3 regions of the Streptomyces sp. NPDC046876 genome follow, and region 2 is predicted to be linked to each of the others. Evidence: riboswitches for the same ligand, from Rfam matches in the RefSeq annotation. Region 2 holds a riboswitch; each other region holds the start of a gene.

Region 1 (4,446 bases), on a different contig from region 2:
CAGTTTCGGCTCCAACGCCCAGGCCATGGCGGCCGGGCTGGCGGTGCTCAGCGTCATGGAGGACGAGGGGATCACCGCCCGCGCCCGGGCCATGGGCGACCTGCTGCGCGGGCGCCTCGCGGCCCTGGTGGACGACTACGAGCTGCTGCACGAGGTGCGCGGGCGGGGCCTGATGGTCGGCATCGAGTTCGGCCGGCCCGCCTCCCTGCGGCTGCGCAGCCGGTGGACGATGCTCCAGGCGGCCCGCAAGGGCCTGTTCGCGCAGATGGTCGTGGTGCCGCTGCTCCAGAAGCACCGGATCCTGACCCAGGTCTCGGGGGACCACCTGGAGGTCATCAAGCTGATCCCGCCGCTCGTCGTGGACGAGTCCGACATCGACCGTTTCGTGGTGGCCTTCCGCGCGGTCATGGACGAGGCCCACGGCGGCGGCGGACTCATGTGGGACTTCGGCAGGACCCTGGTCAAGCAGGCCGTCGGCGGCGGCTGACGGCCTGCGGCCGGGCCGGGCCGGGCGGTCAGGCCGCCTTGGCCCGGCGGATCACGTCCAGGGTGTGGGCGACGGCCTCGGCCAGGGCCGCCTCCCGGCGCTCGGCCTCCTCCGGCCCGAGCTCCCCGGCGTACTCGCCGCCGAAGGTGAGCAGGAGCCCGCCGCGCTCGTCCTCGTCGATGTCGTTGGTGATCGTCCACACGGCGCGGTCGTCGGAGCGGTGGAAGGCCACCCGGCGGCCGGTGTCGAAGACGATGTCCTCGACGAACCGGTCGCCGTCGAGCACGATCTCCCGGACCAGGCCCTGCGGCCCGCTGGAGAGCACGGTGCACTCGGTGATGGCGGGGATGTACGGCAGCGGGTCGGCGGCCTTGGCCACCAGGCCGGCCCAGACGTCCTCGCGGGTGAGGCGGGGCTCGGCCGTGCCGTCGGCTCCGTTGACGGGCAGGGTGAAAGCGGTGCGGGTCACTTCGGCTCCCTCGTCGGATGATCTTGCCGAAAGGGCCAACCGGGTCCGGGCCGGATCCATTCCGCCGAGGGGGCGGCGCTGCTAGTGGACGAGCTGCTCGCGCAGCCGGGCGAGGGTCTCGGGAGCGAGGCGGAGGCCCTCGGCGAGATAGCGCTCGACGCCGCCCCAGCGCTCTTCGATGGCGGCGAAGGCGGCGTCGAGGTAGGCGGCGCGGGCGTCGAAGAGCGGGGCGAGCAGCTCCATGACCTCGGGGGAGCGGGCCTCGGGCGCATCGCTGCCGCGGCGCACGCGGTAGCGGCGGTGCGGGGCGTTCGACTCCAGGTAGTCCGCCGTGATGGCCTCGCGCTCCACCCCGAGGGCGAGCAGGGTGACGGCGATCGCCAGGCCGGCCCGGTCCTTCCCGGCCGCGCAGTGCATGAGCGCCGGGACGCTGTCCTCGGCGAGGGCGTGCAGGACCCGGCTGTGCTCGGCGGTGCGGTCCAGGACGATCGCGCGGTACGAGTTCGTCATCCGGGCGGCGGCCTTGCCGTCGCCGAGGATCCCGCGGAGCTGCTCGACGTCGCCGTCGCGGACCATCTTCCAGAATTCCTTGCCGTCGGCCGGGTCGGACAGCGGGATGTTCACGTTGCGCACGCCCGGCAGCTCGACGTCGGGGCCCTCCAGGACCTGGTCGGCGTGGTTGCGGAAGTCGAAGACGGTGTGGAGGCCGAGCGATGCGAGGAATTCTGCATCGGTTTCGGTGGCATGTGCGAGATGTCCGCTTCGGAACAGTCGTCCCGGCCTGACCCTTCGCCCGTCCGCGGTCGGCAGGCCGCCCACGTCGCGGAAGTTGCGCACTCCGGACAGTTCGGGCTCCGGTATCCGGTCCGCCGACGGGGGCGGGGGTATCTGCTGGGTCACGGGAACTCCTCCGGCGTTGTCGTGGTGGGTCGAGGTGCGTCGTGGTGTGTCGTAGTGTCCGAATTGCACTGCTTGGGGTCAACTTGCCGCCGTCGGTGGCCAGATCGGGCACAACCGGCGTGAGCCAGATCATACGGTGACCGTGAGTGCCTGATCGTCGATCCCGAATGGCCCGGCGCGAAAGGCCGTTGGCGGTGCGGAATGGACGGAGGGTGACCGGAAATTACCCCGGAATCCCGCTTCTGTGAATCCGTCAGGAATTCATGGCTTGTTCCGTGATGCCGTACTGGATTACCTTCGCGATCGATCCGGATGGACCGCCTAATCCTGCCGCCGTCCGGAAAACCGCAACCCGACCATTCATGTGCGGCAGGAGCGGGGGAACCAGGTAGGCCGCTGCTTCTTTTTGGATCTTTTCCTTGAGGAGCGGCTCGGGGTGAAGCCGTACACGTTCCGTTCGGTCCGTGTTCGGCCGGACATCTCCAGTCCGAACCCGACAGCTCACCTCGCAGGCGACGGAGAGGAATGCGCCATGCCGGCTCAGGGCAAGCACCGCCGTCCCAAGTCCCGCTCGACAGCCCGTGGCTTCGCCTTCGCCGGCACCGGCGGCGCCGCCCTCGCGCTGCCGCTGATCGGCGCCGCCGGCGCCCACGCCGCCGCCCCGTCCGCCGCCCCCGTGGTCGCCCCGCGGGTTCCGGTGTCGCTCCAGGCCCAGCCGGCCGCCGCCGTCCAGGCCGCCGACCGGGCGGCGCCGTCCGTCTACACGGTCGTGCCGGGCGACTGCCTCTCCACCATCGCCGCCGACCGCCACCTGCCGGGCGGCTGGGAGCGGCTGTACGCCGACAACCGCGAGGCCGTCGGCACCGACCCGTCGCTGATCCACCCCGGCCTGAAGCTGACCCTCGGTGCGGAGGGCGAAGCCACTGCGGCCGGGGAACCCGCCGGAGCCCCGGCCGGGAAGCCCGCCGCCGCGCCGCAGGCGGCACCGAAGGCTGCGCCGCAGGTCGCGCCGCAGGCCGCGCCGAAGAAGAAGTCCCCGGCGCCGGCCGCCGACCAGGGCGCCCCTGCCGTGGCGAAGGCCCCGGAGGCCGCCCCGGTCGCCGCTGCCTTCGTCGCCCCCGTCGGCGGCGGGATCTCCACCCAGTACAAGACCCCCGGCGCCATGTGGTCCAGCGGCTACCACACCGGTGTCGACTTCATCGCGAGCACCGGGACCACCGTCAAGGCGGTCGGCGCGGGCACCGTCGTCTCGGCCGGCTGGGGCGGGGCGTACGGCAACGAGGTCGTCATCCGGCACGCGGACGGCAAGTACTCCCAGTACGGCCACCTGTCCCAGCTGTCCGTCTCCGTGGGCCAGGCCGTCACCGCCGGCCAGCGGATCGGCCTCTCCGGCTCCACGGGCAACTCCACCGGCCCGCACCTGCACTTCGAGGTCCGCACGGGCCCCTCGTACGGCTCGGACATCGACCCGCTGGCCTACCTCCGCTCGAAGGGCGTCAGCATCTGACGGCCGTTGCCGCCGTTGCCGCCGTCGCCGCCGTCGCGGCGGCGGCGGTGTGAAGACCCGCGTGAGGCCGGGACCCGAGGGGGGCCCCGGCCTCACGCGCTGTAATTCCGCACCCGCCCGGTGGTAAAGATCACGGTCCGTCAACCCCTTCCTACGGTGGCGTAGGTCACGCGCCGCGGTGAAGGATATGGTCCCGTGGCAGCGACGACGACGATAGAGACGACGAAGAAGACGAACAGGACCATCGGCTCGTACGCGGCGATCGGGGACAGCTTCACCGAGGGCGTGGGGGACCCGGGACCCGAGGGGAGCTTCGTCGGCTGGGCGGACCGCCTGGCCGTACTCCTGGCCGACCAGCGCCCGGAGGGCGAGTTCCGGTACGCGAACCTCGCGGTGCGGGGGCGCCTGCTCGACCAGATCGTGGCCGAACAGGTCCCGCGGGCCAAGGAGCTCGCCCCGGACCTCGTGACCTTCTGCGCGGGCGGCAACGACATCATCCGGCCCGGCAGCGACCCGGACGCCGTGGCGGAGCGGTTCGAGGCGGCCGTGGCCGACCTCGCCGGCTCCGTCGGCCAGGTCATGATCACCACTGGGTTCGACACCCGTGGCGTGCCCGTCCTCAAGCACCTGCGGGGCAAGGTCGCGACGTACAGCGCGCACGTGCGTGCCATCGCCGACCGCTACGACTGCCCGGTCCTCGACCTCTGGTCGCTGAAGTCCGTACAGGACCGGCGGGCTTGGGACGACGACCGGCTCCACCTGTCGCCCGAGGGCCACACCCGGGTCGCCCTGCGCGCCGCCCAGGTGCTCGGGCTCGGGGTGCCGGCCGACCCCGACCAGCCGTGGCCGCCGCAGCAGCCGCGCGGCTCGGTGGACGTGACCCGCGACAACATCCAGTGGGCCCGCGAGCACCTGGTGCCGTGGATCGGGCGCCGGCTGCGCGGGGAGTCCTCCGGGGACCACGTCGAGGCGAAGCGGCCCGACCTGCTGCCGCTGTAGGCCGCTCGCGTGGGCCGCGGCCGGACCGGAGCGGAGTGGAGGGGGCGTTGCGGAATCCGTTGCAGAGTCCGTTGCGGAGTCCGT
Region 2 (4,446 bases):
TGGTGGGCGTCCTGGACGAGGAAGGCGACCTCGGCCTCGTCGGCGGGGCCGGAGGCGGGCCGGCCGTCGGAGCCGATCCGGTCGTAGCGGACGGTGCCGATGAACTCCTCGCCGACGGTCGCGGCGAGGCCGACGCGGTCGACGTAGTCGTGGTGCGTGAAGCGGTGGACGTCGCGGTCGGAGAGCCGGGGGTGGGGGGCGAAGAAGCGGTAGTACTTCGACTCGTCGGAGACCTGCTCGTAGAAGCTGACCAGCCGGCCGGCGTCCTCGGTGGTGATGGGCCTGATGCGGGCGGTGCCGCCGTCGCGCAGGACGACGTCGGCCTCCCAGTGGGCCGGGTACGCGGGGTCCGACGCGGTGGTCATGCGGCGATCTTAAGGCCAGAGGGGGCCCGGGAGCTCCTGCGCGGCGGACGCGGCAAGCCGGGGTGAACCGGTGCAAGCTGGGGTGGTTCGCACCTCGGGGATCCGGTCGGGAGGCCGGCCGGAGCACTCGGGACCTTGTGGGATAGTGGTCTAGACAACCATAAGAACCTGAAGGGCATCACCATGGCAGAGCGCCGCGTCAACGTCGGCTGGGCCGAGGGCCTGCACGCTCGTCCCGCCTCGATCTTCGTCCGCGCGACGACCGCTTCCGGGGTCCCGGTGACCATCGCGAAGGCTGACGGCACCCCCGTCAACGCCGCGTCCATGCTCGCGGTGCTGGGCCTGGGCGCCCAGGGCGGCGAGGAGATCATCCTGTCGTCCGACGCCGAGGGCGCCGAGGTGGCGCTGGACCGCCTGGCGAAGCTGGTCGCCGAGGGCCTCGAGGAGCTTCCCGAGACCGTCTGACCCTTCGGGTTCGCCCGTCGCGCGGGCGGCGCGAGAACGGCAGGAGCCGCGACCACCGGAATTCCCGGCGGCCGCGGCTCCTGCTGTTTCCCCTCACATCAGGGCACGGAAAAGGCGTCCGGAGAAAGACTCACGGAAGAAGACTCACAGAAGAAGGCGCACCGAAGAAGGCGCACAGAAAAGGGCGCACGGAAATACGGCGGCCTTTTACCCTCTCCCCATTCATACGCGGGCCTTGTTAATGGGAGCCGCTCGCCATGTTTACGGCACGTTGCGAAGACCTCACGCGCAGCCGGTACGCGCCGGACGTCCCGTCCGCGTGCACCGCCGTCAGGGCCCGCGCCCGCTCGGCGTCGCCGCGCGCCACCGCGTCCACGATCGCCCCGTGCTCCGCCCAGCACTCCACGGGCCGCTGCGGCGCCTGCACGACGTACATCCACGCGACCTTGTGCCGCATCTGGGTGAGGAGCGCGATCAGCCCGGGGCTGCCGGAGGCCTGCGCCAGCGTCTCGTGGAACCAGCTCCCCAGGGCCCGCAGATCCTCGCTTTGGCCCTGGCGAGCCCGCTCCTGGCCCAGCCTGACCAGCCCGCGCAGCACCTTCAGGTGGGCCTCGGTGCGGCGCCGGGCGGCCCGGGCCGCGGCCAGCGGCTCCAACAGCATCCGCAGCTCCAGCAGGTCGGCGGCCTCCTGCTCGGTCGGCTCCGCGACGCAGGCGCCCGCATGCCGGCGGGTGGTCACGAACCCCTCGGACTCCAGGGTGCGCAGCGCCTCGCGCACGGGGACGCGGGAGACGCCGTAGCGTCGGGCCAGCACCTCCTCGGTCAGCCGGCCGCCCGGTTCGAATGCCCCGGAGACGATGTCGTCGCGGATTGCAGTGCATACCGCGTGCGCGGGAATACGCAAGACCGGACCTCCGCCCATTTCTCCGCCTTTTCCGGCTGCCGGGCGCCTTTGCCGCCGCCGTACCGGGATCGTACCGAGACTCTATTGCAATGCGCCGAATTTTCCGAGCGCAGGCGGAAATCGGCCGGCCTTTGCAGGCACAACGCGAGGACCCCGGCTCGGTGAGCCGGGGTCCTGTGCGAAGCGGTGCGGCGGCGCCGCCCGACGGCGCGTCGGTCAGAGGTCGACGCCGTGGCTGCGCAGGTACGAGACGGGGTCGATGTCCGAGCCGTACGTGGCGCCCGTGCGGGCCTCGAAGTGCAGGTGCGGGCCGCTGGAGTTGCCGGTGGAGCCCGACAGGCCGATCTGCTGGCCCGGGGTGACCGTCTCGCCGACGGAGACGCTCAGCGAGGACATGTGGCCGTACTGGGTGTACGTGCCGTCGTTGTGGCGGATGACGACGTTGTTGCCGTACGCGCCGCCCCAGCCGGCCTCGACCACGGTGCCGGCGCCGACCGCGTGGACCGAGGTGCCGGAGGCCGCGTGGAAGTCGATGCCGGTGTGGCTGCCGGAGGACCACATGCCGCCGCCGGCGTGGTACTGGGTGCTGATGTAGCTGTCGTCGAGCGGCGAGACGAAGGTGTTGAGGCGCTTGCGCTCCTCCTCGCGGGCGGCACGCTCGGCGGCCTCGCGCTCGGCCTTCGCCTTCTCCTCGGCCTTCTGCTTGGCCTCGGCGGCCCGGGCGGCGGCGTCGGCCTCGGCCTTGGCCTTGAGGGCGGCAGCCTCCGCGGCGTTGCGCTGGGCTTCGGCCTGGGCCTCGATCTGGCCCTGGAGGTCCTCGGCGGTGACGACCGCGTTCAGGCCGGTGTCCTCCATGGAGGGGCCCTTGTGGTCCGTCGCGGCGAACGCCGGGGCGGCGAGGGTGCCCACGACACCGGTCGTTGCGAGGGCGGCGACGCCGGCGTAACCGGCGGTCTTGCGGCTCAGACGGCTGGAACCACGGTGCTTGCCGGCGGCACGACTGCCAAAGGCCATGGAGGGGCTGATCCTTTCCTTCCTTCTCGCCTACCGGGTTAGCTGACGGGTTCGGAGCAGGAAGGTCTCCTACGGGCCCCTCTGGCGAGGCGGCCCGATTCACCCCAGGGACGTGTGGGTCCCCGGCTCCCCAGGCTCGCGCCTGACGGGGACTCGGCGATCGCTGCCCGGTGCCGCGGGTGCGGCGCGTACAAACTGACGGACAGCACGCCCGACGCTAGGCGGATCATCAGTCAATCGCCAAACAGACGCGCGCTTTTGTTGCGTACGCCACACCCCATACGGGCAACCTTGGCGCCAATTGGACATAAAGGGCCCCGATGGCCAAGCCATCGGGGCCCTTCGACCGCCTGCGGTCCGCCGGTGCGCCGGCAGCACCTCGCCGGCCCATCCGCCGTATACCGACGGTCAGTTGGTGACGACGGTCACCTCTCCGATCCCCAGCGCGCGCACCGGCTCCTCGATCTGCGAGGCGTCACCCACGAGCACGGTGACCAGGCGGTCCACCGGGAAGGCCTTGACGACCGCCGTGGTCGCCTCCACGGTGCCGGTGGCCGCCAACTGCGCGTACAGCCGGGCCTGGTAGTCGTCCGGCAGCTCCTGCTCGACCTGGTCGGCGAGCGTGCCCGCGACGGCAGCGGCCGTCTCGAACTTCAGCGGGGCCACCCCGACCAGGTTCTGCACCGCCACGTCCCGCTCGGCGTCCGTCAGACCGCCCTCGGCGAGGGTGCGCAGCACCTTCCACAGGTCGTCCAGGGCCGGACCGGTGTTGGGGGTGTCCACCGAGCCGCTGATGGCGAGCATCGAGGCCCCGCGGCCGTCGGCGGTGGAGCGCAGCACCTGGCCGAACGCGCGCACGCCGTAGGTGTAGCCCTTCTCCTCGCGCAGCACCTTGTCCAGGCGCGAGGTGAGGGTGCCGCCCAGGCAGTACGTGCCGAGCACCTGGGCCGCCCAGACGCTGTCGTGCCGGTCCGGCCCGATCCGGCCGATGAGCAGCTGCGTCTGGACCGCGCCGGGCCGGTCCACGATGACGACCCGGCCGGTGTCGTCGGCGGTCACCGGCGGCACCGGGCGCGCCTCGGCGGTGTCGCCGGTCCAGGCGCCCAGGGTGTCCGCCAGGACGGCGTCCAGGTCGATTCCGGTCAGGTCGCCGACGATCACGGCGGTGGCCGTGGCGGGGCGCACGTGGGCCTCGTAGAAGGCGCGGACGGCCGCGGAGTCGATCCGGGCGACGGTCTCCTCGGTGCCCTGGCGCGGGCGGGACATGCGCAGGGACGCCGGGAAGAGCTGGCGGGAGAGCTCCTTGGCGGCGCGGCGCTGCGGGTTGGCCAGCTCGTGCGGGATCTCGTCGAGGCGGTTGCGCACCAGGCGGTCGACCTCGCTGTCGGCGAAGGCCGGCGCCCGCAGCGCCTCGGCGACCAGGCCCAGGGCCTTGTGCAGCCGGGAGGCCGGGACCTCCAGGGAGACCCGCAGGCCGGGGTGGTCGGCATGGGCGTCGAGGGTGGCGCCGCAGCGCTCGAGCTCGGCGGCGAACTCCTCGGCGGAGTGCTTGTCGGTGCCCTCGGACAGCGCACGGGCCATGATGGTCGCCACGCCGTCCAGGCCCTCGGGCTCGGCGTCCAGCGGGGCGGCGAGGTTGACCTCGACGGCCACCACCTGCTGGCCCGGGCGGTGGCAGCGCAGCACGGTCATGCCGTT
Region 3 (4,446 bases), on a different contig from region 2:
GGCCCGTTCCGTCAAGCAGATGCGGACGTACCTCGGTGAACTCATCCACCGCAAAAGGGATGATCTGGGCAATGATCTGATCTCGGACCTGATCCGGGCGAGCGACCACGGCGACCACCTCACCGAGGCCGAGGCCACCGCCATGGCGTTCATCCTGCTCTTCGCGGGTTTCGAGACCACCGTGAACCTCATCGGCAACGGCGTCCACTCCCTCTTCATGAACCCCGGGCAGCGCGCGCGGCTCCAGGACTCCCTCGCCGCCGGCGAGCGCGGGCTGCTGCAGACCGGAGTGGAGGAGCTGCTGCGCTACGACGGCCCGGTCGAGCTCGCCACCTGGCGCTTCGCCACCCGGCCGCTGACGCTCGGCGGGCAGGACATCGCGGTCGGGGACCCGGTGCTGGTGGTCCTCGCCGCCGCCGACCGGGACCCGGAGCGGTTCGCCGACCCCGACACCCTGGACCTCTCGCGCGCCGACAACCAGCACCTCGGCTACGGCCACGGGATCCACTACTGCCTGGGCGCTCCGCTCGCCCGACTCGAAGGACAGACGGCGCTTGCGACTTTGCTGACGCGTCTGCCGGATCTGGAACTCGCCGTTCCGTCAACTGACCTGCGGTGGCGCGGAGGTCTGATCATGCGTGGCCTGCGCACGCTTCCCGTGCGCTTCACACCCCGAAACAACTGAACGTTTTCTGAGACAAAGTCAACTGCTTGCTCAACTTGTGACAATCGTTCGAAGGCCGCTAGGTTCTGCCGTTACCCAGCCGTTATGCGAAAGGTGCAGCACATGCGTTCCGGGAACGGCCGCCACAGACGCCCCCGCCAGGTACCCGCGATTGTCGTCACCGCCGGAGTCACGGGCTCCGCACTGGCCCTGCCACTGCTCGCCGCCACCGGCGCGAGCGCGGCCGACGCCTCGACGTGGGACAAGGTCGCCGAGTGCGAGAGCGGAGGCACCTGGAGCGCCAACACCGGCAGCGGTGCGTACGGCGGGCTGGCCTTCACCCAGGAGCAGTGGCAGAACGCGGGCGGCCTGGAGTTCGCCGAGCGGCCCGACCTCGCCAGCCGGTCCCAGCAGATCGCCGTCGCCGAACGCGTGCTCGGCGCCCAGGGCCCCGAGGCCTGGCAGAACTGCGCGACCTCGGCCGGGCTGACCAAGGACGCCCCCGCGGCGGACGTGGACCCGGGCGCCACCGGCAAGCACCGCGCCGTCGGCGCCACCCCGAGCCGCCCGGACGACAAGGTCCCGGCCGGCCGCAACGGCGAGCGGGCCACCGACTTCGGCGCCCCGACGCCCGGACCCACCTTCACCATCCCGGCCGCGCCGCAGGCACCCGTCAGCGGCCTGCCCGTCATGCCCGACCCGGACCTGCCGTCCCAGACGCCGCTGCCGGGCACCCCGAGCACCGACCCGGGCGCCCCGACGGCCCCGACGGCGCCCACCGCGCCCGGTACGGCGCCCACCGCCCCGGTGAACCCGGCTGACCCCACCGCCCCGGTGAACCCGGCCGCCCCGGGGGCGCCCACCGCCCCGTCCGCCCCGTCGGCCGCGCCCACCCCGGGCGCCTCCACCGACCCGGCCGCCATACCGGACACCACTGCCACCGGCAAGCACCGTGGTGCCCCCGCCGCGGAGGGCGCGGCCCCCGCCTACACCGTGAAGGAGGGCGACAGCCTCGCCACCATCGCGGACGCCAAGGGGGTCAAGGGCGGCTGGAGCGCCCTGTACCACGCCAACGAGCAGGTCATCGGCGGTGACGCCAACCTGATCAAGCCGGGTCAGAACCTGGATCTAAGCCAGAAATAACGGCACTTCGGACACCCGGAAGGCCTTGAATGTCCGGTTCGTTCAAATGAGACATGTGTCTCTTCCGGTCAACTGGCGTGTCCTGTCCGTAACCTTGGGCAAACCCCGCCCTCACCTGCGCAAACACCCTTGCGGGGAGCGCAAGTAGGGGCCGTCCCCCGCCGAAGTTCCTCGTTGAACATCGGCGGGGGACCTGTCTACCTTCTGAATCGCCCGCCACCGCGGGCCCCTTCGACCGCATCGCCGAATCCTGCCGGCGGCCGGGGGGAACACACGTCGCGTCAAGCGCCGAAGGCAGGAGCGGGGGAACCAACGAAGGCGCCGGGAAGGCCCGTCGGAAGACGGTCACGAACGGCTAGGGGTGAAGACGCGCCACGTGCGCGGCCGGGCAACTCATCCGCCCGAACCCGACAGCTCACCTCGCAGGCGTCGGTGAGGAGAAATCCATGCTGCGTTCCGGCAAGGGCAAGCACCGTCGCGCCACCGCCATCGAGCGGACCACCCGCATCGTCACGCTCGCCGGCGTCGCCGGTGTCGCCGTCGCCGCCCCGCTGATGACCGCGGGCTCCGCGTCCGCCGCCACCGCCTCCGAGTGGGACCGCGTCGCGGCGTGCGAGTCCGGCGGCAACTGGTCCATCAACACGGGCAACGGCTACTACGGCGGCCTGCAGTTCTCGGCCTCCACCTGGGCCGCGTACGGCGGCAAGGCCTATGCCGCGCAGGCCAACCAGGCCTCCAAGTCGCAGCAGATAGCCATCGCCGAGAAGGTCCTCAAGGGCCAGGGCAAGGGCGCCTGGCCGGTCTGCGGCAAGGGCCTGTCGAACTCCTCGTACTCCGGCGGCGGCTCGAGCGACACCCCGAAGCAGACGCCGAAGACCGAGACGAAGAAGACCGAGACCAAGAAGACCGAGACGCCGAAGGCACAGCCGAAGAAGGAGACGCCGCGCGCCGAGGCGCCGGTGACCCGCTCCGAGCGCGGCGACTCCTCGGTCATCAAGACCGGCAACGGCTCCTACGAGGTCAAGTCCGGCGACACCCTGGGCTCCATCGCCGAGGCCAACGGCGTCAAGGGCGGCTGGGAGAAGCTGTTCGAGCTGAACAAGGACATCGTCTCGGACGCCGACCTGATCTACCCGGGCCAGATGCTGAAGCTCAGCTGAATTCCCCGGCAACACTCGCGCGTGCCGTGACCGCACGCGCACACCCCACCGCCCGGCGCGTACCCCCCACGCGCCGGGCGGCGGTGCGTCCGCCCGCGCAGCACCCGTACGGCAGGTGACCGGTGGCGGCAGACGGCGGTCGACAGGGGACCGACAGAGCCCAACAGAGCCCAACAGAGCCCGACAGGGCCCGACAGTCCCGGAATCAAGGGCCCTATGTCCCGGAAGCGGGGTATTCGGGCCCTTTTTCGTCCCAGGACGCGGGCGGTCGGCTGGCCGACTGCCCGGAGCCGGTTAGGCTCTAGGCGGCAAGGCCATCCCACGGCCGTACCCGCCACCGCACACCCAGCGTCACATCCCAGAAGGAGATGCTCGTGCCGTCCATCGACGTCGTCGTAGCCCGGGAAATCCTGGACTCCCGAGGCAACCCCACGGTCGAGGTCGAGGTGGGCCTCGACGACGGCAGCACCGGCCGTGCTGCCGTTCCGTCCGGCGCCTCCACCGGTGCCTTCGAGGCCATTGAGCTCCGCGACGGCGACCCCAACCGCTACATGGGCAAGGGCGTGGAGAAGGCCGTCCTCGCGGTCATCGAGCAGATCGGCCCGGAGCTCGTCGGCTACGACGCCACCGAGCAGCGCCTGATCGACCAGGCCATGTTCGACCTGGACGCCACCGACAACAAGGGCTCGCTCGGCGCCAACGCCATCCTCGGCGTCTCCCTGGCCGTGGCGCACGCCGCCTCCGAGGCCTCGGACCTGCCGCTCTTCCGCTACCTCGGCGGCCCGAACGCGCACCTGCTGCCCGTTCCGATGATGAACATCCTCAACGGCGGCTCGCACGCCGACTCCAACGTGGACATCCAGGAGTTCATGATCGCGCCGATCGGCGCGGAGTCCTTCTCCGAGGCCCTGCGCTGGGGCACCGAGGTCTACCACACCCTCAAGTCCGTGCTGAAGGGCAAGGGCCTGTCCACCGGTCTGGGCGACGAGGGCGGCTTCGCCCCGAACCTCGGCTCCAACCGCGAGGCGCTGGACCTCATCCTCGAGGCCATCAAGCAGGCCGGCTACACCCCGGGCAAGGACATCGCGCTCGCGCTCGACGTCGCCGCGTCCGAGTTCTACAAGGACGGCAAGTACAACTTCGAGGGCCAGGCCCGCTCCGCCGCCGAGATGACCGAGTACTACGAGGAGCTCGTCTCCGCGTACCCGCTGGTCTCCATCGAGGACCCGCTGTTCGAGGACGACTGGGCCGGCTGGAAGGTCATCACCGAGAAGCTCGGCGCCAAGGTCCAGCTCGTCGGTGACGACCTGTTCGTCACCAACCCCGAGCGCCTGGCCCGCGGCATCGAGGAGGGCACCGCCAACGCCCTGCTCGTCAAGGTCAACCAGATCGGCTCGCTGACCGAGACCCTGGACGCCGTCGAGCTCGCCCAGCGCAACGGCTTCAAGTGCATGATGTCGCACCGCTCCGGCGAGACCG

The links. Region 2 has a riboswitch for cyclic di-AMP ahead of ABZ924_RS06095 (M23 family metallopeptidase). Riboswitches for the same ligand answer to the same signal wherever they lie in the genome.
Region 1: another riboswitch for cyclic di-AMP. It lies ahead of ABZ924_RS36755 (LysM peptidoglycan-binding domain-containing M23 family metallopeptidase); the one in region 2 lies ahead of ABZ924_RS06095 (M23 family metallopeptidase).
Region 3: another riboswitch for cyclic di-AMP. It lies ahead of ABZ924_RS04840 (transglycosylase family protein); the one in region 2 lies ahead of ABZ924_RS06095 (M23 family metallopeptidase).

What each region holds. Positions count from the first base shown of each region.
Region 1 is NZ_JBEYXK010000158.1:5,206-9,651, forward strand. It holds gene ABZ924_RS36740 (aspartate aminotransferase family protein) at 1-487, shown strand, start outside; gene ABZ924_RS36745 (SRPBCC family protein) at 516-956, opposite strand; gene ABZ924_RS36750 (tyrosine-protein phosphatase) at 1,038-1,856, opposite strand; cyclic di-AMP (ydaO/yuaA leader) riboswitch at 2,200-2,384, shown strand; gene ABZ924_RS36755 (LysM peptidoglycan-binding domain-containing M23 family metallopeptidase) at 2,389-3,363, shown strand; gene ABZ924_RS36760 (SGNH/GDSL hydrolase family protein) at 3,559-4,362, shown strand.
Region 2 is NZ_JBEYXK010000006.1:111,098-115,543, forward strand. It holds partial or broken gene ABZ924_RS06080 (GNAT family N-acetyltransferase) at 1-365, opposite strand, end outside; gene ABZ924_RS06085 (HPr family phosphocarrier protein) at 549-830, shown strand; gene ABZ924_RS06090 (GntR family transcriptional regulator) at 1,069-1,734, opposite strand; gene ABZ924_RS06095 (M23 family metallopeptidase) at 1,951-2,748, opposite strand; cyclic di-AMP (ydaO/yuaA leader) riboswitch at 2,762-2,917, opposite strand; gene ABZ924_RS06100 (pitrilysin family protein) at 3,157-4,446, opposite strand, start outside.
Region 3 is NZ_JBEYXK010000005.1:22,590-27,035, reverse strand. It holds gene ABZ924_RS04850 (cytochrome P450) at 1-685, shown strand, start outside; gene ABZ924_RS04845 (transglycosylase family protein) at 788-1,807, shown strand; cyclic di-AMP (ydaO/yuaA leader) riboswitch at 2,084-2,251, shown strand; gene ABZ924_RS04840 (transglycosylase family protein) at 2,254-2,967, shown strand; gene eno (phosphopyruvate hydratase) at 3,336-4,446, shown strand, end outside.